2 regions of the Thalassospira sp. ABL2_045 genome follow, and region 2 is predicted to be linked to the other one. Evidence: riboswitches for the same ligand, from Rfam matches in the RefSeq annotation. Region 2 holds a riboswitch; the other holds the start of a gene.
The links. Region 2 has a riboswitch for glycine ahead of gcvT (glycine cleavage system aminomethyltransferase GcvT). Riboswitches for the same ligand answer to the same signal wherever they lie in the genome.
Positions count from the first base shown of each region.

Region 1: another riboswitch for glycine. It lies ahead of ACXAIA_RS10440 (L-serine ammonia-lyase); the one in region 2 lies ahead of gcvT (glycine cleavage system aminomethyltransferase GcvT).

Region 1 is NZ_JBSWYV010000006.1:34,141-49,321, reverse strand. Features, by position in the region: gene dapF (diaminopimelate epimerase) at 1-731, shown strand, start outside; gene ACXAIA_RS10495 (phosphoglycerate kinase) at 917-2,113, shown strand; gene ACXAIA_RS10490 (squalene/phytoene synthase family protein) at 2,195-3,181, opposite strand; gene ACXAIA_RS10485 (hypothetical protein) at 3,249-3,926, opposite strand; gene ACXAIA_RS10480 (alpha/beta fold hydrolase) at 4,146-4,991, opposite strand; gene ACXAIA_RS10475 (methyltransferase domain-containing protein) at 5,034-5,840, opposite strand; gene ACXAIA_RS10470 (hypothetical protein) at 5,971-6,159, opposite strand; gene ACXAIA_RS10465 (RNA pyrophosphohydrolase) at 6,244-6,789, opposite strand; gene ACXAIA_RS10460 (divergent polysaccharide deacetylase family protein) at 6,829-8,358, opposite strand; gene ACXAIA_RS10455 (S41 family peptidase) at 8,417-9,718, opposite strand; gene ACXAIA_RS10450 (murein hydrolase activator EnvC family protein) at 9,715-11,082, opposite strand; gene gpmI (2,3-bisphosphoglycerate-independent phosphoglycerate mutase) at 11,060-12,652, opposite strand; glycine riboswitch at 12,925-13,030, shown strand; glycine riboswitch at 13,034-13,156, shown strand; gene ACXAIA_RS10440 (L-serine ammonia-lyase) at 13,226-14,665, shown strand; gene ACXAIA_RS10435 (dihydrofolate reductase family protein) at 14,828-15,181, shown strand, end outside.
Region 2 is NZ_JBSWYV010000001.1:866,392-881,572, reverse strand. Features, by position in the region: gene ctaD (cytochrome c oxidase subunit I) at 1-207, opposite strand, end outside; gene coxB (cytochrome c oxidase subunit II) at 219-1,067, opposite strand; gene ACXAIA_RS03975 (hypothetical protein) at 1,858-2,682, shown strand; gene ACXAIA_RS03970 (YqgE/AlgH family protein) at 2,769-3,347, opposite strand; gene ACXAIA_RS03965 (protein-disulfide reductase DsbD family protein) at 3,666-5,879, shown strand; gene ACXAIA_RS03960 (redoxin family protein) at 6,096-6,575, shown strand; gene ACXAIA_RS03955 (hypothetical protein) at 6,671-7,075, opposite strand; gene ACXAIA_RS03950 (protein phosphatase CheZ) at 7,287-8,207, opposite strand; gene gcvPB (aminomethyl-transferring glycine dehydrogenase subunit GcvPB) at 8,410-9,906, opposite strand; gene gcvPA (aminomethyl-transferring glycine dehydrogenase subunit GcvPA) at 9,903-11,258, opposite strand; gene gcvH (glycine cleavage system protein GcvH) at 11,261-11,632, opposite strand; gene gcvT (glycine cleavage system aminomethyltransferase GcvT) at 11,701-12,843, opposite strand; glycine riboswitch at 12,872-12,979, opposite strand; glycine riboswitch at 12,983-13,080, opposite strand; gene ACXAIA_RS03925 (hypothetical protein) at 13,184-13,741, opposite strand; gene ispH (4-hydroxy-3-methylbut-2-enyl diphosphate reductase) at 14,000-14,947, shown strand; gene ACXAIA_RS03915 (homoserine kinase) at 14,983-15,181, shown strand, end outside.

The DNA of each region.
Region 1 (15,181 bases), on a different contig from region 2:
CCGATCGCAAGACCGGGGTTGGCTGTGATCAGCTGATTGTTATTGAACCGGCGCGCGATGATCTGGCCGATGCCTTTATGCGCATCCGCAACAATGATGGCGGCGAGGTCGAGGCCTGTGGCAATGCGACGCGCTGTGTTGCCAATGTCATCATGGGCGAACTGGGCCGCAAGGAAGTCATCATTGAAACCGTTGTCGGATTGCTTGATGCCAATGGTCTGGCCGATGGCCGGGTGACGGTTGATATGGGGCAGGTCAAACTGGACTGGCGTGATATCCCGCTGTCCGAGGCGGTTGATACCAATCATATTCCTCTTTCCCTTGGTCCGCTGTCAGACGCGGTTGGCGTTAATGTCGGCAACCCGCATGGCGTTTTCTTTGTCGATGACGCCGAGGCGATTGATATCGAAAAGCTGGGGCCGGTGCTTGAACATCACGAAATGTTCCCGGAACGTGCCAATATCGAGGTTTGCAGTATCATTGATGAAAACAAACTGCGCATGCGGGTTTGGGAACGCGGCGTCGGGGTCACTCGGGCGTGCGGCACCGGGGCCTGTGCCGCGGGTGTTGCGGCCGCGCGCCGTGGCCTGACCGGACGCAAGGTCGAAGTCGTTCTTGATGGTGGGCCGCTAACGATTGAATGGCTGCCCGATGATCATGTTCTGATGACCGGGCCGGTGGCGACCAGTTTCTCGGGCTTTTTGCATGCATCCCTTCTGGGGAACCATTGATCAGGTTTTGAAAACCGGCCGGGCGGAAACGTTGGCCGGTTTTTCTTTTAGGTAATTTTGCGGGCCTGATCCGGCCTTGCGTCGGTTGCGCTGATCGGGCAAAACAGGGCGCATCAGGATTTGGCTCAATCCATGTCGGGACACCCAATCCCGTCTTTTGTGAAACTCAAAAGCAGGTTCAGATAATGGCTGACTTCAATACGCTTGACGGTGTCAATGTCGCTGGCAAGCGCGTTTTGCTGCGCGCTGATCTTAACGTTCCGATGAAAGATGGGGTTGTGGGCGATACGACTCGTATCGACCGTACCGTTCCGGGCCTGATCGAACTGGCCGATGCCGGTGCGAAACTGGTGATCATCACACATTTCGGCCGCCCGAAAGGGGCGCGCGTTCCGGAAATGACCCTGAAACCGGTGGCCGAGGCCCTTGCCAAGCAGCTTGGTCGTCCGGTGAAGTTTGCCGATGATTGCATTGGCGATGCAGCAGCCAGCGTTGTGAATAGCCTCGAAGACGGCGAAATCGCCCTTCTGGAAAACCTGCGCTACCACGCCGAAGAAGAAAAGAACGATCCGGCCTTTGTCGCCGAGCTCGCCAAACTGGGCGATGTTTATGTCAATGACGCGTTTTCCTGTGCGCACCGTGCGCACGCCTCGACCGAGGGTCTGGCGCGCGCACTTCCGGCTTATGCCGGCCGTTTGATGCAGGCCGAGCTCGAAGCACTTGGCAATGCGCTGGAAGCACCGAAACATCCGGTGATGGCGATTGTCGGTGGGGCAAAGATTTCGACCAAGCTTGATCTTCTGGGCAATCTGGTGGCCAAGGTCGATCAGCTGGTGATTGGCGGCGGTATGGCCAATACCTTTTTGGCGGCCAAGGGTGTGAATGTTGGCAAGTCGCTCTGTGAGCATGATCTGCTCGACACCGCACGGGCCATTTTCAAAAAGGCCGAAGCTGCGAATTGTGAAATCGTCCTACCGGTCGATGCGCTGGTCGCCAAGGAATTTGCCGCCAATGCGCCGCATGATGTTTCCGATATCGATGACGTTGCTTCTGATGGCATGATCCTTGATGCCGGTCCGGCAACCATTGTTGATCTGAACAAGCGTCTCGAGTCTTGTGAAACGCTGGTCTGGAACGGCCCGCTTGGTGCGTTTGAAATTACCCCGTTTGATACCGCAACCGTTTCGGTCGCCCAGCACGCTGCTGAACTGACCAAGGCAGGCAAGCTTCTGTCGGTTGCTGGCGGTGGTGACACGGTCGCAGCCCTGCGTCATGCCGATTCTGATCAGGCATTTTCATATGTCTCGACCGCGGGCGGGGCCTTCCTTGAATGGCTTGAAGGCAAAACCCTTCCGGGGGTGGCAGCGCTTCGCGCCAGCTAAGCCATCGCCTTTATGGCAAAATGACAAACCCCGCCAAACTGGTGGGGTTTTCTTTTGGCTGGTCCGTAAAACCTTGCCAGCCTAATCCTTTTTGACGTCGGGCAGGCTGTTTTGCGCGGTGCTTTGCATGATGGCATCGCGATCCTTAAGGAACGCGGCATAGCCATTTTCCGTCATCGCACCGGCCAGTTCGATATAGACAGTGAACAGGCGCGATAATGTGTCGGCCTCGTCGGTATCAAGAACGGACAGCAATTCGCTTGATCGCGCCTGACCGGTCTCAAAATGCTCCCACGCATGTTCGAGCAGGATTTTGCCAAGATAATCCAGGTCATCATATTTGCCCTGACCGATGGCATTGCGGATCTCGCCCAGGGTGATGTCGGCGGCAATCAGCATTTCGGAGGGGATGGTAACCAGGCGGTCCGGGCCTTTGATGTCTTCGGGCAGGTCGCGCAGGATGTGAATGATATAGCAAAAGATCGCCATATCACGCGCATGATAAAGCGGCGGATTGGTCAGCGGCGAGGTATAGCCGATTTCGGGATCATGCCGTGCTGACAGCAGATAAACAAAGATCGATGCCGGGGCAGCGGTTGCCCCTTCGCAATAGGCGATGAAATCGTCCCATTCATCCATCGGTTCTTCGGCGATGTCGCGATGAAGCGCATCGGCCAGTTCAATCCATGGATCGGCGGGAAGGTCGCTGCGGCCAAGGGTCAGGCGGAGCGCGTCATACACCGGACCGGTCAACGGCCCGCCTTCGGGCATTGGATTGTCCATATCGGCCTTGGCCGCCATGACCTGGGCCTGCCATTGATGCACGGTTTCAAGGACGTCTTCACGTTCGGCATCGCGCTGGGCGTCGGGAAGCTCAAGGAAACCGTCATCGACGATATCGTCAATCACGCGCATCGAGGCATAGGCAGCCAGAAAGAATCGCTGACGTTCCGGGCCAAGGCGCATGGCCGCACGATAAAGATTGGCGTTTTTCGCCGCGGCCAGATCGTTACAGGCATCAAATGGTGCGCCAAGCACAGCATGTTCTGGTGGAAGCGAATGGCTCATGCGCGTCTGAATGTCCCCTTGGGTTTCCTTTCAAACAGTCATACAGGACTGCCCGGCCCGCGCAAGATCAGAATTCGATCCGATAGCTTGCCGTCAGTCCCAGCATCGCATCAATGCCATCAAGCAGACCGTCTTCCGGATTGCGGGGCGTCAAATCGCGCGAAACCGACCCGTGTAATCCAATCCAGATATCTTCAAGCGGCATATAGGATAGCGATCCGGCAAGTCCGGCATCATGGGCATCACCCACACCGGTTAGATTGATACCCGGACGGACGCGGCGTTGGGCCCCAAACCGATCGGTCTGGTAAATGCCGATCGTGCCCGGGGTTGCGGCATCAAGATCAAGGAACGGCCCCACGGTAAAACCAAGATCGGGGGACGGCGAATAGCCAAGCCCGATCTGGGCATTCATGCCGTGATCAGCGCGCGGCGCGCCGCCGAATTCAAGCCAGTATTGCGAAGGATTATGCGGATCGCTTGGCGTGGGTGCCAACGCAATGCCATAGCGGGAAGACGGGGTCAGTCCCTGATCAAAGCCGGGCGGGAGTGTTGATGAAATGCCGCCGGGACCAAAGGCCGAGCCACCCGGCACCAGCTGCATCCCGGTTTTTGATGGCGGCACATTTTCAAGCGTTTGCGCCCATACAGAAGGGTTCTGCGCCAGACCTGCCAAAAGCAAGGCCGTCAGAAACGTCAGGGTCCGGTGTCTTTTTACCCAATTTAACCACTGCAGCTTTGTCATGTCGCCTGTTCCCACAGGTGATTGAGCAACCACAAAAATCGAGGCAACAGCCAGACTGCGTCTCGTCCCGGACGCTTGAATGGTGTGATTTTGTCGCTCCCAACCAACAACCGTCCAACCCGTGCCGCGTTCTTGGCGCGCGGCAAAACATCATCGGATTTATGACGGACGGGATTTTATGGCGTGAAGATATCCTGCTTGTGACCGGGCTTTGGCCGGTCAGGATGTGCTCATGCTCAGAAAGTCCCGAATTGCGTCGATTTGCGCTTTATCATTTAAGTGGGGAGCGTGCCCGCAGTTCGCCACTGCAAAAACCGGCATTTCCGGTTTTTTCTGCTTCATCTTATCAACAATCGGTTTGGGAATCAGGTCGGATTTCTCGCCACTGATTAACATGACCGGGCAGGGCAGGGCGTCGAATTCGGCCCAAGCATCAAACTTATCAATGTGTTCGGCAAAGACCCGCATGACTTCCGGGTCGTAATGCATCATGAAATTGCCATTCGGCAGACGGCGAACCGATCGCGATGCCAAAAAGGACCAGGTCGCGTCATCGGCTACCCCGAAAGAGGCATAAACAAGCCGGACAAGCTGTTCGACTTCGTCGATGGTTTCAAATTCCGGTGACGCCCCGACATAGGATTTGATGCGGGCAACGGCATCGGGGTCAAGTTCCGGTCCGATGTCATTGAGAACCAGCCGTTCGATCCGCCCGGCGACCTCGGTCGTGGCATAAAGGCCAATCAACCCGCCCATCGATGTGCCAATCCAGTCGCAGGTATCGATGTTGAAATGATCAAGCAGTTCAAACATCTGTGCGACATAGAAAGGCACGGTGTATTCCGTATCCGGATTACTGGCCCAGCCAGAGAAACCACGCCCGATCATCGATGGGCACAGCACATAATATTTGTCGGTGAAATGTGGCGCGACATGATCAAAGTCATCCGCCAGACGTGCAAGCCCGTGCATCATCAAAAGCGGCCGGTTGGCCGGATCGCCCCATGCCCTGACATGGACCTCATACCCGCAGCATTTGACGAAATGTTCGCGAAAGTCGGCCATGCGGTGCTCCTTGTCAGGGATGTCTGGTTCTGACTTTGATCGTTATGCGGATTTTTTGCGCGCGATCATGAACAATCGGTTGAACGGAAACAGGGTGCGTCCGTCATCGCGGGACGGATAAACCTGATTAAGGCGTTCCTTGTATTTCTTGGTAAAGGTCGCGCGCGCTTCGTCATCGGGCAGGGCGGCCATGACCGGCCGCAGGATGGTCGAACTGGTCCAGTTATAGACCGCATCCGGACCCGTCAGGACATGGCAATACTGGGTTTGCCACAGATCGATGTCGTCACAGGCCGGTGCGAGCACATCAAAATAATCACCAGGGCGCATGATGCGTGCAGCATGCATGGCGGCCGCCACTTCCTTGCGCCAGTCCATGCCGGTTTCGCCGATCAATTGGTGGCTGGGTGCCAGGAAATTGTTGGGCACCTGAATGGCGATGATACCGCCGGGGCGGATATGCTCAAGAAGACGGGGAAACAGTTTCGAATGATCGGGCACCCAATGAAGGGCCGCATTCGAAAACAAAAGATCAACCGGTTCATCGGGCTGCCAGTCAGCAATGTCGGCCTTTTGCCAGGTGATGTTTTCATCGCGCTTGCGCGCGGTTTCAAGCATCTCGTCTGAGGAATCGACCCCAACGATGCCGGGTCCGTCCGCTGTGCCCGCGCCATAGGCATCGGCAAGAACGGCGGTCACCGATCCCGGGCCGCAGCCTAGATCGACAATGTGACGGGGGGAAAACCCGTTTGCCGATTTGGGCAAACGTGAAATCAGATCGATGGCCGGTCGCAGGCGCTCATTGCCGAACAAACCGTAACGGGCAGGGTCCCAATGTGTATTGCTCATGGGAAACTCTTATCGCGTTTCGGGGGTCGTTTGAAGCATTGAGGTGACGAAACCCCAAAGACTTGCGCCCCGAACCAGAGAACGGGGCGCAGCAAACCGGACCAGAGGTCCTGTCACATTCCGTCAGCGATTAGTGATCAGCTGCTTCGAGCTGGTCATAATGGCCTTTGATCAGATGGAACATGAACAGCACGGCGCCAATGAACATCGTAAGGCCGACGAAGTAGGAATAGCCGTCGTGCGAACCTGACGCATAAAACAGGCCAAACAGACCGACCACGATGGTCAGAACACCAAAGATCAACCGATCCATACCCATGCTGGAACTCCTCTAAGCCGAATGTGAGTTATAATAAGCAAAATGTAGCGAAAACTGTGCAGCGATCAAGCCGCAAACATCGTTTTATGCCCGACCCATTTCACGAATTCTTTGCGGTACATCATGAAATTCGGCCGCAATTTGCAAATAAACCGGCCTTTTGAACGGCACGATCAGGTCCGGCAGGGTCGCCAGATCATTCCAGCGCCAGCTATCAAACTCCGGATGCGGCACATCAATATTGATGTGCTTGTCCTTGCCGGTGAAGCGCATGGCAAACCATTTTTGCTTCTGGCCGCGATACTTGCCCTTGAACGCTTTGCCAATCAGATGTTCTGGCAAGTCATAGGTCAGCCAGCTTGGTGTTTCGGCAACGATTTCGGCCTTGTTGGTGCCGATTTCTTCTTCGAGTTCGCGCATGGCGGCCTCAACCGGGGTTTCACCATCATCAATGCCGCCCTGTGGCAATTGCCATGCGCCTTCAAACCTGAACCGGTTGCCCATCCACACCAGGCCGTCAGCGTTAAACAGGGCAATGCCGACACACGGTCGATAGGGAAGATCGTCAGCCGTGACTTTATCGGGGGTAACGGTTTCCGTCTTTTTGGGTTTATCGGACTTCTTTGCCATGATTTCTCCTGACGGACGGGCCGGGTGGTCCGGCATCTGTCACTCGTTCTCGATTGTGTTGGCGGGTTCTGCGTTTTCTTCTTGGGCTGCCTGCTCGGCCATGACTTCGCGTTCGCGTTCCTCGGCTTCAAGGCGGGCGGCTTCGGCCTCGTCAGCGGATTGCGGTGTAACTTGCTGACCGGTAACCGCACTGACCGGGACAAGAACCACACCCTGACGGCGCAGGCGGAAGGCCCAGTTGCGCAGACGCTGGATCGTGACCGGATAGGATTGGGCAATCCCGACGGCAACACCGGTGCGTTTGGCCATCTCGACCAATTCGGCCAGGCGGCTGTCGATCTGGCGGCGGCTTGGCGTTTCATCAATGATCACATTGCCAATCGCATTTGGGGTGTCGGCATTTGCCGCCAATTGGGCGCCATAGCTGGCCACACCGCTGCCCGATCCTTCGACATACATCAGCCCCGTGCGCGAGATGAATTCGATCACCGGGCGAATGGCGCTATCAAGGCTGCCAAATTTCGAACCCTGACGGCTGACCAGTCCGGCATATCCTGGGAAACGCGCCAGAAGCCATTCAAGCCGGACAAGGTTTTCACCCTCGGACAGGGATGTCAAAAGTGCGCGCGGGCCGGGGTCGGAAAGCGGGAAGTCGGCCGGTTCCATCGGAAGTTCAAGGAAGACTTCATGGCCCATGGCGCGCGCTTCGCGGGCAACCGTTTGCAGATCGCGGGCATAGGGCGAAATCGCTAGCGAAATGTTAAGCGGCAGATCATTGATCGCCGTTTCGGTACGCTGTTCGTTTAGGCCGACACCGGTCAGCATCACGGCGACGACAGGTGTGTCTTCGGGCAGTTCAAACGGGCGCTTATAGGCATCAAATGGCGTTGTGCCATCATCGCCAATACGCGGGATGCGGCCAAAACTGCCTTCTTCGTCAAGGCCCGGCAGCGGCGCCGGGCGCAGCGGATCGGGTTCGATCGGTTCGTCAAGCGACCCTTCTTCTTCGATCAGGGCGGCGAGTTCTTCGGGGGTCGGGGCATCATTGCCATTGGTGCCGTCCGCGCCCGGGGTGCCGATCAGATCGGATACGCCATCAAGGTCGCCTGCGATGTCTTCGGCAGACTGGCCGTCGCCATTTTCGCCGTTGGCGGCTTCCTGTGCGGCGCGGTCGCGATCCTGAACATCCTGAACGCCGCGTGCGATTTCTTCTTGCAGTTCGCGCTCCGTACCCGGAACAGTCATCGTCGATTCAGGTCCGCCGGTATGGAAAAGCCGCCAACCGGTTTCAGGATCCAGAATCGGGATCATCGCCACAGCGGTTGCACCAAATGGTGACAGGAAAAGCGTAATGATCAGCATTTTCGACAGCCAGCTGCGCCGTGATTTCGGGCGCTTTGGCAGTCGTTTGAACTGGACTTCTATCGGCAGTTCGTCAAAGGGCAGGTCATCAAGATTGACGTCGTCTTCATCTTCGTCGGCGTCAGTCATCCCCTCGCCAAGGTCTTCGGCCAGATCATCGGCCATTTCCCCGTCGATGTCGCCGTTCTTCTTTTTTCGGAACGGCAAGGAATTTAGGATTTTCCTGAACACGAACAGTCAGTCTCTCACGATGCCGGGCCCACCCTTATCCATTCGGACGTGGGCCAAACAGGGAAATACCCCGGATCATGTCAAGCGCACGTGACAGCTGATAGTCATCAATCGCCAGCTGTTCGGCCTCGTCACGGCGGGAATTTGCATCCTGTTCCGCATCGGTGATGCCTTCGTCCTCGTTGCGAAGCGCCCCGCTAAGGGATGCTTCTGAACGACGGGTGTCGGCCTCGATGCTTTCGACACGTGCCTGCGGAACGATGATGTCCGGCACGATGCCCACTTCCTGAATTGATTTGCCTGACGGCGTGTAATAGCGCGCCGTGGTCAGGCGAAGGGCGACGTTGCCCGGCATTGGCAGGATGGTCTGAACCGATCCCTTGCCGAAGCTGCGCGTGCCCATAATGACCGCACGGCGGTGATCCTGAAGCGCGCCTGCGACAATTTCGGACGCCGAGGCAGAGCCATCATTGATCAGAACCACGATCGGCAGACCTTTGCTAAGGTCACCGGTGCGCGCGTTGTAGCGTTCGGTGTTCTGGGTGTCGCGCGGACGGGTCGAGACGATCTCGCCCTTATCAAGGAAGGCGTCTGATACCGAAATCGCCTGATCAAGAAGACCGCCCGGGTTGTTGCGCAAGTCGATCACCAGACCCTTGATTTCTGGGCCGATGTCTTCGCGCATGTCGCCAATGGCGCGCTGCAGGCCGCTAAAGGTCTGTTCGTTGAATTTGGTGATACGGATATAGCCAACATCGTCTTTTGGTTCGGCACGCACCGACTGGATCTTGATCACGGCCCGGGTCAGAGTGACGTCAAACGGGGTCTGTTCCCCCTTGCGGATGATGGTCAGGACAATGTCGGTATTGACCTTGCCGCGCATCATCTCGACCGCATCATTAAGCGTCATGCCGCGAATGGCGGTGCCGTCGATGTGGGTGATGAAGTCGCCCGGCTGCAGGCCGGCCTTTTCGGCTGGCGTGTCATAGATCGGTGCGATGACTTTGACAAAGCCATCTTCCATCGTGACTTCGATGCCAAGGCCGCCGAATTCACCGCGGGTATCGACCTGCATTTCCTCGAAATTATCCATGTTCAGATAGGAGGAATGCGGATCAAGCGATGTCAGCATGCCGTTGATGGCGGCTTCGATCAGTTGTTTGTCATCGACATCTTCGACATATTTGCCTTTGACCTGTTCGAACACGTCGCCGAACAGATTAAGCAGGCGATAGGTCTCCGCCGAGGAGGTTGAAGATTGCGCCAAAACTGGCGACGCAAGGCCGAAAGTCATGCCGGTCGCGAGTGCGAGTACTGCCAATCGTGAGGTTTTCATCCACTTACCTTGCCGTTTTTCGAGGCCAGCCATGGAAGCGGATTGATTGCTTCCCCGTCCTGGCGCATCTCCAGATATAGTTTTGGCGAAGTTTCACCCATAATACCAACAGGTTCGCCCGCCAACAGATATTGTCCTACCACACTGTCGAGCCGATCAAAACCGGCGATAAGGCTATGGTATCCTTCGCCGTGTTCGATAATCAAGAGGCGGCCGTACCCGCGGAAGGGGCCGGCAAAGACAACTTTGCCGTCAAAAGGTGAGACAACCTGCGCATTTGCGCGGGTGCTGATCTCAATTCCCTTGGATCGGTTGACGGTCAAGCCATCCGGACCGCGCGATTTTTCACCAAAAAGTGTAACCACTTTACCACTGGCAGGCATCCTGAGGTTGCCTTGCGCCAGGGTAATTGAACTGCCAACGGCGAATTCTTCTTCGTCATTGCCGTCGTTGGCGTTGCTCGGAGCACTGCTTACTGGCTCAGTCTTGCTCTCGGGCGGTGGCGGGGGTGTGTTTTTCGCAATCGTTGTTGCGCCCAGCATATCGGCATCCGGTTCGGTGCTTACAGTTGCGCGCATTTCAGGACGTGCGCGCGGCATCGGCAGGCCTTCGGCGCGGTTTTGCAGATTGCGCAAAAGCTCGCCCAGTGATTTGGCCTCATCGGCAAGCAGGCTGACCGCCTTGGCAGCTTCTTCGGCTTCGGCTTCTGTCTGGGCACGCAGGCGGCGCTTTTCATCAAGCAGGGCAGCAAGGGATGCGCGTTCCTGCTGCAATTCATCGGTCGCACTGGCGACATCACTTCGCCGTTCGCGGATGTCTTCGCGTAGCGTTGCGATTTCTGTCAGTTCCTTGCGCAGATCACGTGCATGTTGCTCGACCCCGGGCAAGGCGGCCTTGAGCAATACGGCAGAGCGCAGGGTATCTTGCGGTGATGTCGGCAGGGCAATCACGGCTTCGGGCGGGGTGGTCGACAGGCGCTGCAGGGCCATCAGGATGCGGGCATATTGCCCGGCCTTGTCTTCAAGGCTGGTGGCAGCGGTTTTTTCGCGCGCTTCAAGCGTTTCAAGCTGATCTTCGAGATCGGTCAAAGTGGTTTCAAGGCGCTGGGTGCGTCTGGCGACTGAAATCGCCTCGGACTGAAGGGCTTGTTCCTCGGTCCAAAGTTCACGCGATTTGCGCGACAGGAATTCTTCCTGTTTTTGCTGTTCGGAAAGCTGGCTTTCAAGTTGATCAAGCTGCTGATCAACCTTTTGCAGCGATTGGGCAAAAGACGGCGCTGCCCCGTTCGCAAACAGCACCGCAAATGCGGTCAGCGCAAACAGGGCGATCTTCGAGACTGATTTAGCTCGCAAGAAGCGCGTCATTCTGTTTCAGGCCCTTAAGCAAGGGTTTGCCGGTCATCTCGGCCGGTTGTGGCACGCCCAGCAATTGCAGCAAGGTCGGTGCGACATCGGCCAAACGGCCATCTTCCAATGTTACCCCTTCCGGAGCGTTAACAAGGATGGTCGGAACGAGATTAAGCGTATGTGCCGTGTGCGGTTCGCCGGTTTCCGGATCAACCATCACTTCGCAATTGCCGTGATCAGCGGTGACAAAGGCAACGCCACCGACCGATTTGATCGCGTCAATCACCTTGCCAAGGCAGGTATCAACCGCCTCGGCCGCCTTCATGGCGGCTTCAAGGATGCCGCTATGGCCGACCATGTCCGGGTTGGCGAAGTTCAGGATGATGGTGTCGTATTTTTCCGCCTTGATGGCCGCGACCAGCTTTTCGGTCACTTCCGGTGCGGACATTTCCGGCTGCAGGTCATAGGTCGCGACCTTGGGGGATGCGACCAGAATGCGGTCCTCGCCCTCAAATACCTGTTCTTCGCCGCCGTTAAAGAAGAACGACACGTGCGGGTATTTTTCAGTTTCGGCGATGCGCAGCTGCTTCATGCCGGCCTTGGAAACCACTTCGCCAAAGATGTTTGGCAGGGTCTGCGGCGGATAGATCGCATCCATGTATTTTGCATGTTCGGACGAATATTCGACCATCCCGGCCTGCACGGCGAAGTTTACCGGCGTGCCGCGATCAAAGCCGTCAAAGTCCGGCGCACAAAGGGCGGCGAGGATTTCACGCGCCCGGTCAGCTCGGAAATTGGTCATCAAAAGACCGTCGCCATCCTGCATACCGGCGTAATCGCCAATCACGGTCGGCAGAACGAATTCGTCGGTGGTGTCAGAGCCATAGGCATCGGCAATCGCGGCCTCGGCACTTTCGGCTGTGCGGCCATCGGCATAGTTCGCGCCCTGAACCATGGTGAAATAGGCCTGGCTGACACGTTCCCAGCGATTGTCGCGGTCCATCGCATAATAGCGGCCCGTAACCGTCGCGATTTCAACATTGGCATCGCCGATCAGGGTGCGGAATTTCTCAAGGAACTTGGGGGCACTTTTCGGCGGCGTGTCACGGCCATCAAGATAGGCGTGGATTTTCACCGGCACGCCTGCACCGGCGATGATTTTGGCAAGGGCTGCCATATGTACCTGATGGGAATGCACCCCGCCTTCGGACAGAAGACCGGCAATGTGGCAAACGCCGTTGGAATCGGACAGCTTGGCGATGATCTTTTTGACGGTGTCGGTTTCGGCGATGGTGCCGGTTTTGACCGCCTCGTCAATTTTGGGCAGTTCCTGCATGACCACGCGGCCGGCACCGAGGTTCATGTGACCGACTTCCGAGTTGCCCATCTGACCTTTGGGCAGGCCGACATCCAGACCGCAGGCCTTGAGGAACCCGGTCGGATTGTTGGCGTAAAGGTCATCCCAGACAGGCGTGTTGGCAAGCGCAACAGCGTTGTTCTTGCTTTCTTCGCGATACCCCCAGCCGTCCAGAATGCACAGCACCACAGGGCGCGGGCGCTTTACGGAATTCTTGTCAGTCACGTTCATAACCCCACAGATAAAGGAAAAGGCTGAATGTCCCGTAAATATGGTGACTTAGGGGATATTTCGCCATCAATCCCGTCATGCGGGCAGGGTGGGTCTACCTTCGCGCACAACAGGTACATGAATTACACGGGCAATTTAGCACGATTGCCGGTGCTTAACAGCATCCGCCGCAGAAAATTTTGCAGATGCAAACCAGTTCTTTTGACAGTGTCTAAAGACGCAGATAGTGTTCAATCTGACGGTGAACCTCTGAGGTGGCAGAAATGCCATTTCGCACCGTGACGGGAGAGTTCGGATATCACGCGATTTGCATGATGTGCGGCGCCGAAGGAGCAATGCCTCATAAACACTCTCAGGCAGATGGACCGTCACGGATAGAGGCTCTGGAGAGAGAAACCAAAAAGCGTCAGGGAGAAGACGCGATATGGTTTCCACCGAAGGATGAACGCCAGTTGCCCGATATTTATCGGACGGTGGCAGATAATCTCAGGTCAAGGGACAGAGGGGGCAAAAACACCGGTTCGTAAACAGCGCGAAAACAAGCGCTTTACTGAGCCGTGAAGGAGGCCCTTGATGACAAATCCCGCAACCGATCCCTCTTCGGGATCGCAAGACAATTCCCAACATGACGTTAACCTGTCGGTTGTCGACCTTTACACCATTGGCATCGGCCCATCGAGTTCGCATACGGTTGGCCCGATGCGCGCGGGATATCGTTTCTGCCTTGAACTCGAAGCATGCAATCTTTTGCAAAATACCGGCAGTGTCGTGGTGGATCTGTATGGCTCGCTTGCCCTGACCGGCAAGGGGCACGCCACCGATACCGCTGTCATCATGGGGCTGAATGGCAAACGCCCGCGCAATATCGATCCCGACGACATCGTGCCAACGGTCACGGCGATTGATGAAACCAGCCTGTTGCAGCTTTATGGGCAGTATCCGGTGGCGTTTAACCGCGATACCAATCTGGTGTTTCATTTCACCGAAACTCTGCCGCAGCATCCCAACGGCATGCGCATTACCGCCTTTGACCGCGATGGCGTGAAAATCCACACCCAGGAATATTTCTCGGTCGGGGGTGGCTTTATCGTATCGAGCGACGACCACGGTGCGGAATATTCCGGCGATAACATCACCCTGCCATTTCCGTTTTCCTCGGCCGATGAGCTGATGGAAATCTGCAAGCGCGAAGGTCGCTCGATTGCGGAAATCATGATGGAGAACGAGCAAAGCTGGCGCAGCCCGGAAGAAACCATCGCCTTTGTTGATCGTGTCCATGACGCGATGATGAGCTGCATTGATCGCGGCATTCGCACCGATGGCATTTTGCCAGGCGGACTGAACGTCAAGCGCCGGGCATCAAACCTTTATAAGGAACTGACTGAAAAGCCCGAAGCAGGCCTGCGTGATCCGCTGACCGTGATTGATTGGGTCAATCTTTATGCGCTTGCGGTCAACGAAGAAAACGCAGCAGGTGGCCGGGTTGTGACTGCGCCGACCAATGGTGCTGCGGGGGTTATTCCGGCGGTTCTGCGCTATTACGAAAAGTTCGGCGCCAACGCCAATCAGCACAATATCCGTGAATTCCTTCTGACCGCAGCGGCCATCGGGTCGATCTATAAAAAGCGTGCCTCGATCTCGGCCGCTGAAGTCGGTTGTCAGGGGGAGGTCGGCGTAGCCTGCTCGATGGCGGCCGGTGCGCTGTGTGCGGTTCTGGGCGGCACGCCCGAGCAGGTTGAAAACGCCGCCGAGATCGGCATGGAGCATAACCTTGGCCTGACATGCGATCCGATCGGCGGTCTGGTGCAGGTGCCGTGCATCGAGCGCAACACCATGGGCGCGGTCAAGGCGATCAATGCCGCACGTCTGGCATTGCGCGGTGACGGGCAACATACCGTGTCGCTGGACAAGGTGATCGAAACCATGCGCCAGACGGGACTCGACATGCAAAGCAAGTACAAGGAAACCAGTCAGGGCGGCCTTGCGGTCAATGTCAACGTGGTTGAGTGCTAAACCCAATTCTTAAGAATAGGGCAGAAAGCCGGGCTTTTTCGCATGTGTCATGGAAATGACCCGGTTTGCTGCGATTGTTTCTTGCGACTTGTGGTTGGTGTTTTGCTATGATTTGCCGATTAAAAATAGGGGCAAAGACCCCAATATCGGTTGGACATAGACATGAGCAAAAAACTGTTCCGCATTTATATCGCGGTCAGTCTGGATGGCTTCATTGCGCGCGCCAATGGTGCGGTGGACTGGTTGGGTGAATATGACCCGGCCGAATTCGGCTTTGATGACTTTCTGGACTCCGTTGGCACGTTGATCATCGGGCGAAACACCTTTGATCAGGTGATGGAATTTGGCGACTGGCCCTATGAGGCCCGTCGCACAATCGTTCTGACATCGCGCGATCTGCCCCGTGACCGGCCCGCTAATACAGAGGCCTATGGTGGCAGCATCATCGAACTGGTCGATCAGCTGCGCGACCGCCGAACCGGGGATGGCGACATCTGGGTCGTTGGCGGCGGCAGT
Region 2 (15,181 bases):
GTTGAAGAAATGGTGATCTTCAATGATCTGCGTGCCCGGCTGTGCCAGTTCCATACGGAACCAGACCGAAAACGCGCCACCGATCAAACCGGCGATCACAGAGAAGATAAGATAAAGCGTCCCGATATCTTTGTGGTTGGTCGACAGGAACCAACGGGTAAAGAAGCCCGGGGTATGATCGTGATCATGTGTGTCAGCGTGAGCCATCAGTCTCTCCCTCACTCTGCCGATGCCACTGATACCGCAGACGGCAGATCAGCAGATGCGAACTCTTCTTGGGCCTTGGCTACCCAGGCCTCGTATTCTTCCATGGTAACAGCTTTGACTGCGATCGGCATATAGGCGTGGTTCACGCCGCACAGCTCAGAGCACTGCCCATAGAATGTCGTACCGGCATACTCGCCTGGAATGCGGGTCCAGGTTTCATTGAGACGGCCAGGAACGGCATCAAGTTTGATGAACAGCGAAGGCATGGCCCAGTTATGGATCACGTCGTCAGACGTCATGATCAGGCGAATGTTCTGGTCCACCGGCAGGACAACGGGATTGTCCACATCCAGAAGGCGGTTCATGCCCTCTGCAACGGCGGTTTCTTCATCGATCATCAAGGAATCAAACGTGAAGTTGCCGTTATCCGGATATTCGTAGGTCCAGTACCACTGCTTGCCAATGATCTTGAGCGTAAGATCGGCATCCTCGACACGGTCTGCGAAATACAGCAGGCGGAAGGACGGGATTGCAATCACAAGGAGGATCAGTACCGGAACAACCGTCCAGACCACTTCAAGAAGGGTGTGGTGGGTCGTTTTCGACGGTACGGGGTTGCGTTTCGCGCTGAAGCGGAAAAGAACATACAGCAGCAAAAGCAGGACGATCACGGTAATGATCGTCATCAACCAGATCAGTAGATTAAAGAATTTCTGGCCTTCAACAGCCACCGGTGAAACCGGATCCTGCAGCCCAAGCTGCCACGGCTCGGGCTGACCAACAGCAAGTGCTGCACTGTCAAACCCGGTAATAACCGCCAATCCCAACAACAGGATGGGAAATAGCTTCTTGATCGACATGCGAATCTGCCCCCTCGCATTACATCTCAAGGCGATATGCCTCACTCTTCCCCACCTCCGTCTCTTTGAACTGACCGGTTTTCAAGGTTCCTTCTTGGAAGCTTTCCACCATATCAACCAAAGATTAAAAATTGACGGACCGGAGCATTTCCTCTGACATATCTTATTCTTAAATAGCCTGCACATGAAAGTACATTGGTAACGCAGGCAAATAGCGTATCTTCGGCACCTGTTCCAGAAAAAACCTCGCTGCGTTGCACAAAAAATGTATTTGATAAGATATCAAATTAGCGCTCTGGTTTTAGCTGAAATCGTTCTAAACACCCACCCTTGGATAGAAAAACCGCCATTCCTTTCGGCCGGATTTTCCCATCGTCAAGTTTGCTGCTTTGCAATATATGCGCAAAAGACCTTAGAATCACTTCAACCAATGGCTAAAGCCGTTTCGTTGTAAAACGTACGGCGCTGAAGCGTCATCCGATCAACACAACGCTACGGCATCCTCGACGCCTTGCGATCCGGCCCGTTTTTCCGCCGAACACCGCACAAAAAACGGTTTTGCAAACGATTCGGCGCCTGAATTTGGCACCCAGTTATTTGCCAAAAGCAAAAATACGGACCGAACCCTTTAATTGGGCGGACTTTTCCCCAATATCACGGATAGAAATTCGGTTGGATATATCAGCTTTGCGGACTATTCTACCCACACGTATGCATTCCCGATGTTCCGTGCAAGACAGCCAGACAGGCCCTTGCCCGATGCAGACGGTACAAAGACAGAGGTTCGTCTATGGCACGCTCAGGAAGTAAAAGACTATTTACCGCAGAAATGCGGTTGCTCAACAAACTCGAAACCATGAGTGACATGGTCGCGCTGCCGACCGAAATGCCGACCGATCCGAATGGCGCTGCCGGTGGTCCCGATATTTCGAGCCTGCATACCGCGATCGAGGATCTCAAGCTTGAACTGCTTTCCGACATCCGCATGATGATCGAGGAACAGAAAAAGGCGAACAAGGCCGCCGTCCCGGACGATGATGAACAGGCCGATGCTCGCAATGAGCTCCGCCTGGTGAAAAACGAAGTCCGCGCGCTTGCCAATTCCATTCAGGAAACCAAAAAGGAAATCGCAGCCCTTTATACCGCGCCCGAAGATGACAGTGGCACGCGTATCAATATCGTGAAGGGTGAGCTTGATTCCGTCGTGGCCGCGACCGAAGACGCAACTGCCAACATCCTTGAAACCGTCGAGAAGATCGATGCGGTCGCCCATAACATTCGTTCCGCAGCACCAGACGACTATACGCAAGGGCTGGCCGACGACATTGTCGAGCTGGTGGTCAAGGTCTTTGAATCCTGTAACTTCCAGGATCTGACCGGACAGCGCATTACCAAAGTCGTCAACACCATGAAATATATCGAGGAACGCGTTACCCGCGTGATCGAGATTTGGGGCGAAGAGGACTTTGATGAATTCGACCTGCCGCCAGATCCCAAGGGCCTCGACAATCTGGACAAAACCGTCACCAAGGCACCGCAAAACGCCAACCGCGTTTCCCAAGATGAGGTTGACCAGATCTTCTCACAGGAAGAAATCGACGCGTTGTTCGATTGATCACATCGAACCTGTACAAAACACAAAAGCCTGCCGATCTGGCAGGCTTTTTCTTTGGGCCGGATACAGGACTTGGAATGCCGGGCTCAGGCGTGTCCAGCTTCGCCAGACAAAAGCTCCGGGGCAAAGCCAAGCCGCGAGAACGCCTGCTCCCACTTGTCTTCGCAATCGGTATCAAACAGAAGATCCGCATCGGCATCGACGTGAAGCCAGCCATTGGCAAGGATTTCACTTTCAAGTTGCCCACTGCGCCATCCGGCATAGCCAAGTGCCAAAATCCGGCTTTGCGGGCCTTCACCGACCGCAATCTGTTCAAGGACATCAACCGTGGCCGTTACCGACACACCGCGATCGACATGCAGGGTGGCTTCGTTCGAGAAATCGGTTGAATGCAACACAAAGCCACGGCTGCTTTCAACCGGGCCGCCGAAATGCACCTGAATGTCTTCGATGGTCGGTGCCGGGCGCGCAATGCCAAGCTGTTCAAGCAGTTCCGGGAAAGTAATGCTGTCGATCAGGCGGTTGATCACAAGCCCCATCGCACCATCTTTGTTGTGCGCACAGATATAGACCACACTTTGCGAAAAGCGCGGATCACGCATTCCCGGCATCGCGATCAAAAGCTTGCCGCCAAGATAATCGCCTGTGTCTATACCTTCACCCATATCGAAACTTTCTCTCCTGTTTCATAAAGCCTAGCGCGAATGCCCTTCCATTACCATCAAGAACCCCGGAAACCGCGATAATTTGTCGTTTGACATTTCTGCTTCCCATATAGGCCATGTAGGCAGCAAACCTGTCATGCGCCAATGAACGAGGTCGCATTTGCTCTGGATCATGCCAAGCCACACGACAGCTGTGTTAGTGATAGGACGTTCACATAGTCGTGGCTTGATTTGAACGCGGGCTCGAACTACGCCTGTTTTGTGCCACAAGTTTGGCCCACACTGCGCCAACCGCTTTTCGTGCTTAAGGAACAACACGTGCTTCGCCACCTGATCGTCCGCCTGACATGTATGTTTGCCCTCTGCCTTGCGACCATCGGCGCGACAACCGCTGCCATGGCGGCATCGGATATGGCAACCGACTGGATAGATGAGGATTTCACATCTGTTCGCCTGATCAGTGCGCAAACCGAAACCGGCGGCAAAGAAACACTGCGTCTCGGCCTTGAATATGAATTGCAGCCCGACTGGAAGATTTACTGGCGCAGTGCCGGTGATGCTGGTTTCCCGCCGCAACTGGACTGGACCGGGTCACAAAACGTTGGCGACGCAAACATACTGTGGCCTGCCCCGCATCGCTTTTCGATCTTTGGTCTGGAAACATTCGGCTACAAGGATCAGATCATCCTGCCGATTGATGTGACGATCCCTGATCTCGCACAGTCCGTATCGATCCGTCTCAATGTTGATTATCTGGTCTGTAGCGACATCTGCATTCCGGCAACGGCCAACTTCAATCTCGACATTCCGGCAGATGCCACTGACAGCACCGGCGCATCCATCACCAGCACCCATGCCCATCAGATCGAAAAATTTGTCTCGCGCGTGCCGCTTACGGGCAACGGTCTTCCCATCGATATCACAAGCCTGACCACCGCAAACTCCGGCGATCAGACCGGTCTGCGCCTTGGCATCCGCGGCCTTGATACTACTGGTGTCGCCATTGACGACATCATTATTGAAAGCGACCTTCGTGCGGGCTTTGGTCTGCCAAAACCTGCGGCCATCAACGACAACAGCGCCGATATCAAATATTTCGACATTGCTGTGATGGGATTGGCCGAAGACCAGTCGCTAAGCGACGAAGCCGTTACCGTCACGATCATTGCCGGTCCGCTATCCATCGAACAAGACCTGATCGTCGGCGCGGTCGACGCAGGCACGGTTACCACGGCATCCTCATCGGCCACGGGCGCAACCGCTGGCATGAGTTTCTGGATGATCGGCCTTTTTGCCCTCCTGGGTGGCTTGATCCTCAATGTCATGCCCTGTGTTTTGCCGGTCCTATCGATCAAGGTCATGTCGGCACTCAAGGCCCGCGAACAGGACATCAACCGGGTGCGCATCGGTTTTCTTGCCAGTGCGGCCGGGATCATCACATCCTTCTGGGTGATTGCTGCGGTTCTGGTTGGCATCAAACTGGCCGGGGGCACGATTGGCTGGGGCATTCAGTTCCAGCAGCCGCTTTTCCTGACGGTGATGACGATCATTCTTGCCCTGTTTGCGCTTAACATGTGGGGCCTGTTTGAGATTTCCGGCCCGGATCAGCTTGGCAACGCGGCCAATGATGCCATCACACGCAGCGAAAGCCACGGCCGCCATATCAGCAGCAACTTCCTGACCGGGATGTTTGCCACCTTGCTGGCCACCCCCTGCTCTGCCCCGTTCCTCGGCACGGCTGTCGGGTTTGCGCTGGCCGGAAGCGTGTTTGATATCTTCTGGATCTTCACGTTGCTTGGCATTGGTTTGGCCCTGCCCTATTTCGCCATCGCCATCCAGCCGCGCGTGGCCCATATCCTGCCCAAACCGGGGCGCTGGATGAATGGGGTCAAATTCGTTCTGGGTCTTGCCTTGGTCGGCACGGCCATCTGGCTGCTCGGCGTTTTGTCGGTCCAGATCGGCATGGGCGGTGCGATCGCGGTTGGGCTTGGCCTGATTGCGGGCGGTATTTTCATCTGGGTACGCAAGAGCACATCGAACCTCCGCCCACGCTTTGCCTTTACCGCCCTTGCCGTCGCGGGCTTTATGGTCGCCCTGTTTGCGCCAGGCTTTTCCAAGCCGCCATCATCACCCAGCACATCATCAGGCAACAGCACGCTTGCCTGGCAGACCTTTGCGCCGGAAACCATCGATACGCTTGTGGCTGATGGCAAGACCGTCGTGATTGATGTCACCGCAGAATGGTGTGTCACCTGTCAGGTCAACAAGAAGCTGGTGCTTGAAAAGCCTGATGTCAGCGCCGCACTTTCGCAGGACCGTGTCGTTCTGATGCAGGCCGACTGGACCCGCCCGGATCAACAGATTGCCGATTATCTGGCGTCCTATGGCCGCTTTGGTATTCCGTTCAACGCCGTGTTTGGCTCGGCGTCCCCCGAGGGCATCCTGCTTTCCGAATTGCTCAGCGTGGATGAGGTTCTTGGCGCGCTTGAGGATGCGAACGGATCAGCAAGCCTTGCCAGCTCGGCAGAGTGATCACATCTGATTGGGGATGCGTATTTTAACCATCCCGGTCTGCAGACAAGGCCTTCACGGGAACAAGTCCGAACATACTGACGTTAAACGTCAAGCAGATGACAGTTCTTAAAAACTCTGCGTGAATGCATTGAATGCCAAGCAGATTTGGTGTTTGATTCGGGCATGCGATCCAGCGCGCAGTCAACGGGATTGCGCCAAATAACGGAGATACCAATGACCATTTCGATCGGTTCTGAACTCCCGGAAGTTACCCTTTTCCGCGCAACCAGCGACGGCCCCGAAGCCGTCAACTCCAAGGAATTCTTCGCAGGACGCAAAGTTGTCCTGTTTGCGGTACCGGGTGCCTTTACCCCGACTTGCTCGGCAAAACATCTGCCGGGTTTTGTCGCCAAAGCCGATGAGATCAAAGCCAAAGGTGTCGACGAGATTGCCTGCCTGGCATCCAATGATGCCTTCGTGCTTCAGGCATGGGCAGATGCCGAAAACGCAGATAACGTCACCATGCTTTCGGATGGCGACCTTGCCTTTGTTGATGCGACCGGCCTTGAGCTTGATCTGACCGGGCGTGGTCTTGGCAAACGAGCCAACCGCTTTGCCATGATCGTCGAAGACGGCAAAGTCACCGATCTTGCCGTCGAAGAACCCGGCGCGTTTGACGTCTCAAGCGCCGAAGCGGTCATGGCCAAACTCTAAGGCCAGCCTACTTTTCAACATAAGTCAAAAGCGCTTAAAGCTCCGCAGCAACTGCGGAGCTTTTTGCATTCCAGATACATTGTCCGGCCACGTGATTAGCGCGGCAGCAGGACCGGTATCGGATCTTCCTTGCTGTCAAAATCGCATTCAAAGGTCGGGTTGGCATGTTTGGCAATGTAATGCACAACACCTTCCCGGAAGCTGCCCTTGATCGGCGACCAGCTCATATAAACGCCACCGCGGGCATCATATTCGCGAATGTCGGGATCACGCGCCAGCTCGGCAAAGCTGTGCCCAAGATCCTCTGTTGCGCCGGCAACAAGCCAGGACGGCTTCAAACCGCCATGCCACAGCAGATAAACACCACCCGTGCCATTCAGACCAAGCTCTGAAACGTCGTCGAGCATAAACAGTCGATAGTAATCCCCACGCGGGCTCTTTCGCCATTTGATATCTTGCGCCTTAGGCTGGCGAATAGCACCAAGAGACCAAAATCCCATACTAACCTCCAAGCACGCCAAAACACGTGCAACCGAATGTTACACGCATCCCAACTTAGCTTCTTATTCTTATAGGTAAGACTTTACCTTAACATATGTAAACGTTTGATTGACAAAAGACGCTGCACAAACGCCTGCCATTTCTCAAACGAAGAAGAGATAGCTAACGCTACTACCTTAAATCACAAGGTAAAACCAAGTATTTTTCGAGTTATTCGAACAACTTATCGATATCGTCCTGGCTGATACCCTCGCCATCAAGCTGCGGGCCGTTCAAAAGATCCGCATCTTCGGGCCGTGCTTCTTCCTCAACTTCGGGTATTGGCAGTTCGCTAAAGGCCTCTTCACCCCAGATCGAGATCATGTTGTGGACACGCTCCTCAACGAACTCAAGCGTGCTGACAACCTTGTTGATGCGCTGTCCGGTAATGTCCTGGAAGTTACAGGCTTCGAAAATCTTGGTGACGATAAAGGCAATCTGTTCGACGTGATCGGCGACAAAGTCACTTGGTGCCGAGTTTTTAAGCGTCATTGTCAGATCATCGATCTGCTCGGCAGATTCCAGAATGGTGTGGGTCGCCATCTCGGTATCCTTGACGATGGCATCAAGTTCCGAGGCAGCACTGACAAGACGGTCATCCTGCGCCTTGGGATGGCGCAACGAGGCAATCTGAACCTTGGCCTTGTGGATGTGCTCGTTCATTTCCTCGATCTGGGTGCGAATCAGTTCCAGATCATCGTGATCCGGCTCGGCAGCCCCCGGACGATTGGAATGCGTCGGGTTGCTTGTCACCGGGTCCGGCAAGGCATCCATAGGGGCATCATTTGATGCTTCTGGCGCTTCGAATGCACTTTCAGCGGCCGCTGGTGCAGCACCTGATGCCATTGCCTGACGCAATTGCGAAACTTCGCCACGCAGGGCGCGGATTTCATCAAGCACCGCCTGGGACATTCCGGCGTTATCGGTCTCACTCGTCGCTGCGGGCAGGGAAACTGGCATCGGTTCGCCTGCACCCATTCCACTTTCCAGCGTCGGGTCGAAAAAGGAATCCGACCAATCTTCAACCACACCGCCGATTCGTTCTTTAAGACGACGTTCGGCAGTGAATACTTTTTGCACGCGACGAGACATGACTGATTTCAAACCTCCGGAACGGACAGCAGTCCGACCTCTAAATCCCCAAACGCGTCTTTGATGACGTCGTTCATTACAATTCCGACAAGTATAAGGGTGCAGATTGCGACAAGTCCAATGGGTTTCAAGTCCAAGTCCTTGAAAAAGAACACCCCGGCCAGAGACCGGGGTGTTTCAAACAGCAAGGTTGCTTGGGTTATCAAGCTGTTTCAGGCTTCCAGCGCAAAACCGGCTTACGTGCAGCTGCCGTTTCATCAAGGCGTCTGCGCGGTGTCAGATACGGTGCATTCTTGAAGAATTCCGCATCACCCGACTCGGCCTTGGCAACAAGAGCCAGAATCGCATCGCAGAATTGGTCGATCGATTCCTTGGTTTCCGTCTCCGTCGGCTCGATCAGCAACGCACCATGCACGACCAGCGGGAAATACATCGTCATCGGGTGGAACCCTTCGTCGATGATTGCCTTGGCCAGATCCAGTGTCGATACACCGGTATCCCTCAGGAAGCTGTCATCAAACAGCGCTTCGTGCATGCAATAGCCCGGGAAGGCAACGCTGAGCTTGTCTTTGAGACGGGCCAGCAGATAGTTCGCATTGAGAACCGCATCACCTGATGCCTGACGCAGGCCATCCGCACCGTGGCTTTTCATATAGGTCAGCGCACGAATGAACATGCCCATCTGACCATGGAAACCTTTCAGACGCCCAAATGGCTGCATGCCATCGTCTTCGTCTGCAGTTTCGACCAGATGGAAACCGTCGCCCTTTTTGACGACATAGGGGATCGGGGCAAACGGGGCCAGTACGTCGGAAAAGACGACCGGTCCGGAACCCGGGCCACCACCGCCATGCGGGGTCGAGAAGGTCTTGTGCAGGTTGATATGCATCGCATCAATGCCAAGATCTGCCGGGCGTACGCGACCGACAATGGCGTTGAAGTTCGCACCATCGCAATAGAAATACCCGCCCGCTTCATGCACCAGATCGGCAATCTTGCGCACATCACGTTCAAACAGACCGCACGTGTTCGGGTTGGTCAGCATGATCCCCGCCACATCATCGCCAAGCTTGGCTTCGAATGCAGCCAGATCAACACGGCCATCCTCGGTTGCCGGGATCGAATCAACCGTAAAACCACAGGCGGCTGCCGTGGCCGGGTTGGTCCCGTGGGCAGATTCCGGCACCAGAACGCGACGACGGTTTTCACCGCGCGCATCAAGGGCCGCACGAATGGCCATCATGCCGCAAAGCTCACCCTGTGCGCCCGCTGCCGGGGACATGGAAACAGCCGGCATGCCGGTCAAAACCAGAAGCCAGTGCGCACAGCTGTTGATCAATTCCAGCGCGCCTTGAACGGTGCTTGCGGGCTGCATCGGATGCAGATCGGCAAGACCGGGCAGACGCGCGACCTTTTCATTCAGTCGCGGGTTATGCTTCATCGTGCACGAACCAAGCGGGAAGAAACCGGCATCAATGCCATAGTTCTTCTGCGACAGGCGCGTGAAATGACGCACGACTTGCGGCTCGGACAGGCCCGGAAGGCCAACGTCGCTGTCACGATCAAGACCGCCAAGACGGGTTTTCGTGCCTGCCGGTTCGGGCAGATCAACACCGGTGCGGCCGGGCTGGCCCTGTTCAAAGATCAGTTGTTCTTCAATAACAAGGCCGCGGTTGCCGGTATGGGTTGTAAAGGTCATGCCAGCGCCTCCTTCAATGCGGCCGCAAGGGCCGCGATATCCGCATCCGTGTTGGTTTCGGTCACTGCCACCAACAGGTAGTTATCCAGATCCGTTCGGTTCGGATACAGACGCGACAACGGCACACCCGCCAGAACACCCTTGGCAACCAGTGCCTCGACGACTTCAAAAGCAGGTTTGGTCAGCTTGACCGTGAACTCGTTAAAGAAGCTGTCATTGACCACCGATGACCCATCAACAGCATCAATCGCATCGGCTGTTTTGCAGGCATTTTCATGGTTCAAGGTTGCCAGACGGCGATAACCATCTTCGCCAAGCAGGCTCATATGCACCGTAAAGGCCAACGAACACAGACCGGAATTGGTACAGATGTTCGAGGTCGCCTTTTCACGACGGATATGCTGTTCACGGGTCGAAAGTGTCAGAACAAAGCCACGCTTGCCGTCCTGATCAACCGTCTCGCCACACAGACGACCGGGCATCTGACGCACCAGTTTCTGGGTGGTGGCAAACAGACCGACATACGGTCCACCATAGTTCAGCGCATTACCGATCGACTGGCCTTCACCGCAAACGATATCGGCCCCGAAGCTGCCCGGTGATTTGACCGCACCAAAGGCAACCGCCTCGGTAAAGACCACGACCAGAAGCGCCCCCTTGGCATGGCAAAGTTCAGCCAGTTTGGTGTGATCCTGAATACGACCAAACACATCCGGGTACTGCACAACCACACAAGCCGTCTGATCATCGATCAGATCGTCAAATTCTTCGGCCGTTGCCTGGTGCTCGGGATGCCCATCACGCCCGGCGACTTCGGTATCGCTGTACTGGCAATAGGTTTCCGTCACTTCGCGGTAATGCGGATGCAGACCACCGGACAGAACCGCCTTTTTACGACGGGTCGCGCGGCATGCCATCAGCACCGCCTCGGCACAGGACGTTGCACCATCCCACATCGAGGCATTGGCAACATTCATCCCGGTGATCGAGGCAACCTGGGTCTGGAATTCAAACAGATACTGCAACGTTCCCTGTGCGATTTCCGGCTGATACGGGGTATAGGCGGTCAGGAACTCACCGCGCTGGATCACGTAATCAACCGTGGCCGGCACATGGTGGCGATAGGCACCAGCCCCCAGGAAACTGGGCACGCTGGACGCCCCCATGTTTTTCCCGGCAAGGGCCAGCATATCGCGTTCGACCTGCATTTCGCCAAGGTGGGATGGCAATTCAACAGGCTTATCGAGCAACGCGCCGTCAGGCACATCACCGTAAAGTTCATCAACTGATGCAGCCCCGATGGTGTCAAGCATCGCAGCGCGATCAGCGCGTGTCAGTGGGAGATAGCGCATGCTTAAAGACCTTCGACGAAGTCTTTGTAGGCTGCCTCATCCATCAGCGCATCAAGCTGGGATTCATCAGCAAGGGACATTTTAAAGAACCAGCCTTCGGATTCCGGGGCTTCGTTGACCAGTGCCGGATTGGCATCAAGTTCTTCGTTGATTTCAACAATCTCACCATCAAGCGGGGCATAGACGTCGCTGGCGGCCTTGACCGATTCAACCACGGCTGCGTCGCCGTCCTTGGTCAGCTTTTTGCCAACTTCCGGCAGCTCGACATAAACAATGTCACCCAGCGACTGCTGCGCGTAATCGGTGATGCCAACGGTCGCAACACCATCTTCGAACTCGATCCACTCATGTTCTTGCGAAAATTTCTTTGTCATTTCCCTTTGTCCCTCTTGATCAATTCAATGCCAATGCGGCGTCGCCGCGCTCTCAAAATTTCGGATACTCAACCGCGGAAATAGCGATGCGGTGCAAACGGAAGTTCAACCACCTCGGCCGGGCGGGCCTTGCCGCGCACCATCAGGTCGATCTTGGTTCCCGGTTTGGAAAACTCGATCGCAACATAGCCCATTGCGATCGGACCATCGACGGTCGGGCCAAACCCGCCTGACGTGATCTCGCCAATCTCTTCGCCGTCTGCATTCAAAATCTGGGTATGTTCGCGGGCCGGGGCCTTGCCTTCGGGCTTGATGCCGACACGCTTGCGATCCGCACCATTTTCAAGCTGATCGAGGATCACGTCAGATCCCTTGAACCCGCCTTCGGCCCGGCGACGCTTGTTGATGATCCAGTTCAGATCACCTTCCACCGGGGTCGTGGTGGTGTCGATGTCATTGCCATACAGGCACAGACCGGCTTCCAGACGCAGCGAATCACGCGCGCCAAGGCCAATCGCCTCAACTTCGTCCTCGGCCAGCAATTTACGTGCAAGCGTTTCGGCATCCGCATTGGGCACCGAAATCTCATAACCGTCTTCACCGGTATAGCCTGAACGGGTCACAAAGCACGGGACGCCTGCGATCTCGATTTCGGCAAAGCTCATGAATTTCAGATCAGTAACCGCAGGCGCAAACCGTGCCAGCACCTTGGCCGCATCCGAGCCCTGCAGCGCCATCAGCGCGCGATCATCGATTTCTTCAAGGGATACGCCATCGCCAAGATTGGCGCGCATATGAACAATATCGTCATCCTTGCAAGCCGCATTGATCACCAGGAACAGGCTGTCACCCGCATTGGTAATCATCAGATCGTCAAGGATTGTGCCATCGTCCTGGGTGAATGCGGAATAACGCGTGCGACCGGGCTTGAGGATCGCAATATCACCGGGCACAAGCTTTTCAAGCTCTGCCACGCGGTTTTCGCCGGTCAGGCGCACCTGCCCCATATGCGAGACATCAAACAGGCCAGCCTTTGCACGGGTATGAAGATGTTCGCCCTTCACACCAAGCGGGTATTGAACCGGCATGGCATAGCCCGCAAACGGCACCATTTTGGCACCGAGTTCAACATGCAGGTCATAAAGGGCTGTTTTTAGCAGTTCGGTCTGTTGATCCACTCTTCCTTCTCCGGGACAATCGTTGCGAAACATAGCCGACCACTGGCCAACCACATTCCCCCTCTGTCTCGGAGCCTGAAAGAATCACAGCCAATGGCTAAACCGGTCTGCTTACATCTTCGGCGAGGTGCGTTTTGATCAGGCTGATCACAGCACCTGCTTTCCAGAGTCCCATCTCCGCGCGGTCCTGTTGCCTGAGAGTTTCCGGGGTGGTTGCTCCTTCGGCGTCCGCATATCCATAAGGACTGCGGCCTCTCCCACGGGGATCATTTGGGTGTGTTTCTATTGTACGGGTTTCCGCGCAAACCGACCAGCCCCTATTTTCCCAAAAGGGGCTATCGACCGGCCCGAAACGCCAAAACTTCCCGATAAATCAATCGGTTCCGAAGCGGCGATTATATTCCAGTTGCTCCGCGCTCAGCTGGAAACCGAGATAGATTTCATAATCCGGACCCGTCCAGACATCATCGAGCGGCACCGAAAGTGTCACCTGCTCATCGCGGATCCGCGCCATGTTCAGATTGTCGGCAAAGGCCATATTGATGTTGAACACCGACTTCTGGATGAAGTTGCCATTCGGGTCGCGGAGCGCAACGAAATATTCGAACTGCACAGTACGATTTTGCGCCGCCGGTCCAAGTTCGGCAGTGATGATCGGGCTGATGATGACATCAAGTTCCTTGTCATCCAGATCATAGCCGCAGTCACCGATATAACCGGTAAATTCCGCCTCAACGATCACATCGGTCAGATCGCGGCCACCGCCACTGAACTCGACCAGCTTCGCCGTATCCTTTGGCAGATAGGCGGCCGGGCAAACCGGTACGGGCTGTTCTTCGAACGGGTTTCCGCCGCCGCACGCACTTAGCAATCCGCCAAGCGAGACCATACCAAATGCAAAAACGCGCCGAAGTCCGTTACCGATTGTCATCCAAGCCTCTATCAAACCAAATGTTTTCAGGCCTGTGTCTTATCCGAACGGCCCGCGCGCAGTCTATTCCCTCACGGGTGTCGGCACAACCCGCTTCAACGGGTCGCGGGAATAGAAAAGGTCAAATTTCCGGCCACAACACGCGGCCCTTTTGCCGCAGAGTCATTGCACCACATGATCAGGCGGGTTATGTAACGACAATGTTTGAAAAATGCGTCGGGAACGCCCGCACGCGATTGGGAAAGCCGGACCTGTATCATGTCTGACAAAGCCAGCCTTCAGATCGTTCTCGCCAACCCGCGCGGTTTTTGCGCCGGGGTCGATCGCGCCATCGAGATCGTCGAAAAGGCGCTCGAAAAATATGGTGCGCCGGTCTATGTCCGCCACGAAATCGTCCATAACAAATTCGTGGTCAATCGCCTGCGAGACATGGGTGCGGTTTTTGTCGACGAACTCGATGCCGTTCCGGACGGGGTTCCGGTGATCTTTTCTGCCCATGGCGTACCGAAATCCGTGCCCGAGGCCGCCGAAACCCGCAAGCTTGAATATCTTGATGCGACCTGCCCGCTGGTCTCGAAAGTCCATCGCGGTGCCGAACGTCATCATGCAGATGGCAAGCATATCCTTCTGATTGGTCATGCCGGCCACCCTGAAGTGATCGGCACCATGGGCCAGTTGCCACTGGGCAGCATGACGCTTGTCGAAACCGAACAAGACGCCGAAACCATCAAAATTTCGGATCCGGACAATCTGGCCTTCGTGACCCAGACAACCTTGTCGCTTGATGACACCGCCAAGATCATCGAAATCCTGCAACGGCGCTTCCCGTCAATCTCGGTCCCGAAAAAAGAAGACATCTGCTACGCGACAACCAACCGTCAGCACGCGGTCAAACTGATCGCCGAAAAGGCCGATGCCATTCTGGTTCTGGGCGCGCCGAATTCCTCGAACTCCAATCGACTGGTCGAAGTCGCCAAGCGCGAAGGCTGCATGCGCTCTGTTCTGGTTGAACGCGCCAAGGAAATCGACTGGTCTGAGCTTGAAGGCATCAAAATCCTTGGCATCACGGCCGGCGCATCCGCCCCGGAAGTTCTGGTCGAAGAAGTTATCGATGCCTGCCGGGAACGCTATGATGTGACGGTCGAAACCATCACGCTCACCGACGAGAACGTCACTTTTAAACTACCGCGCCAGCTTGCCAGCTAACTGCTTACTTTCAGATCAGGACGACAATAAAGCCCATGGCCGTCTATACCGATGTTTCAGACGAGGATATCGCCCGTTTCGTTGCCGAATACGATATCGGTGAAGTGGTTTCTTTCAAGGGCATTGCCGAAGGTGTCGAAAACACCAACTTCCTGCTTCAGACCAGCATCGCGCCCTTTATCCTGACGCTCTATGAGAAGCGGGTAAACCCGGATGATCTGCCGTTTTACCTCG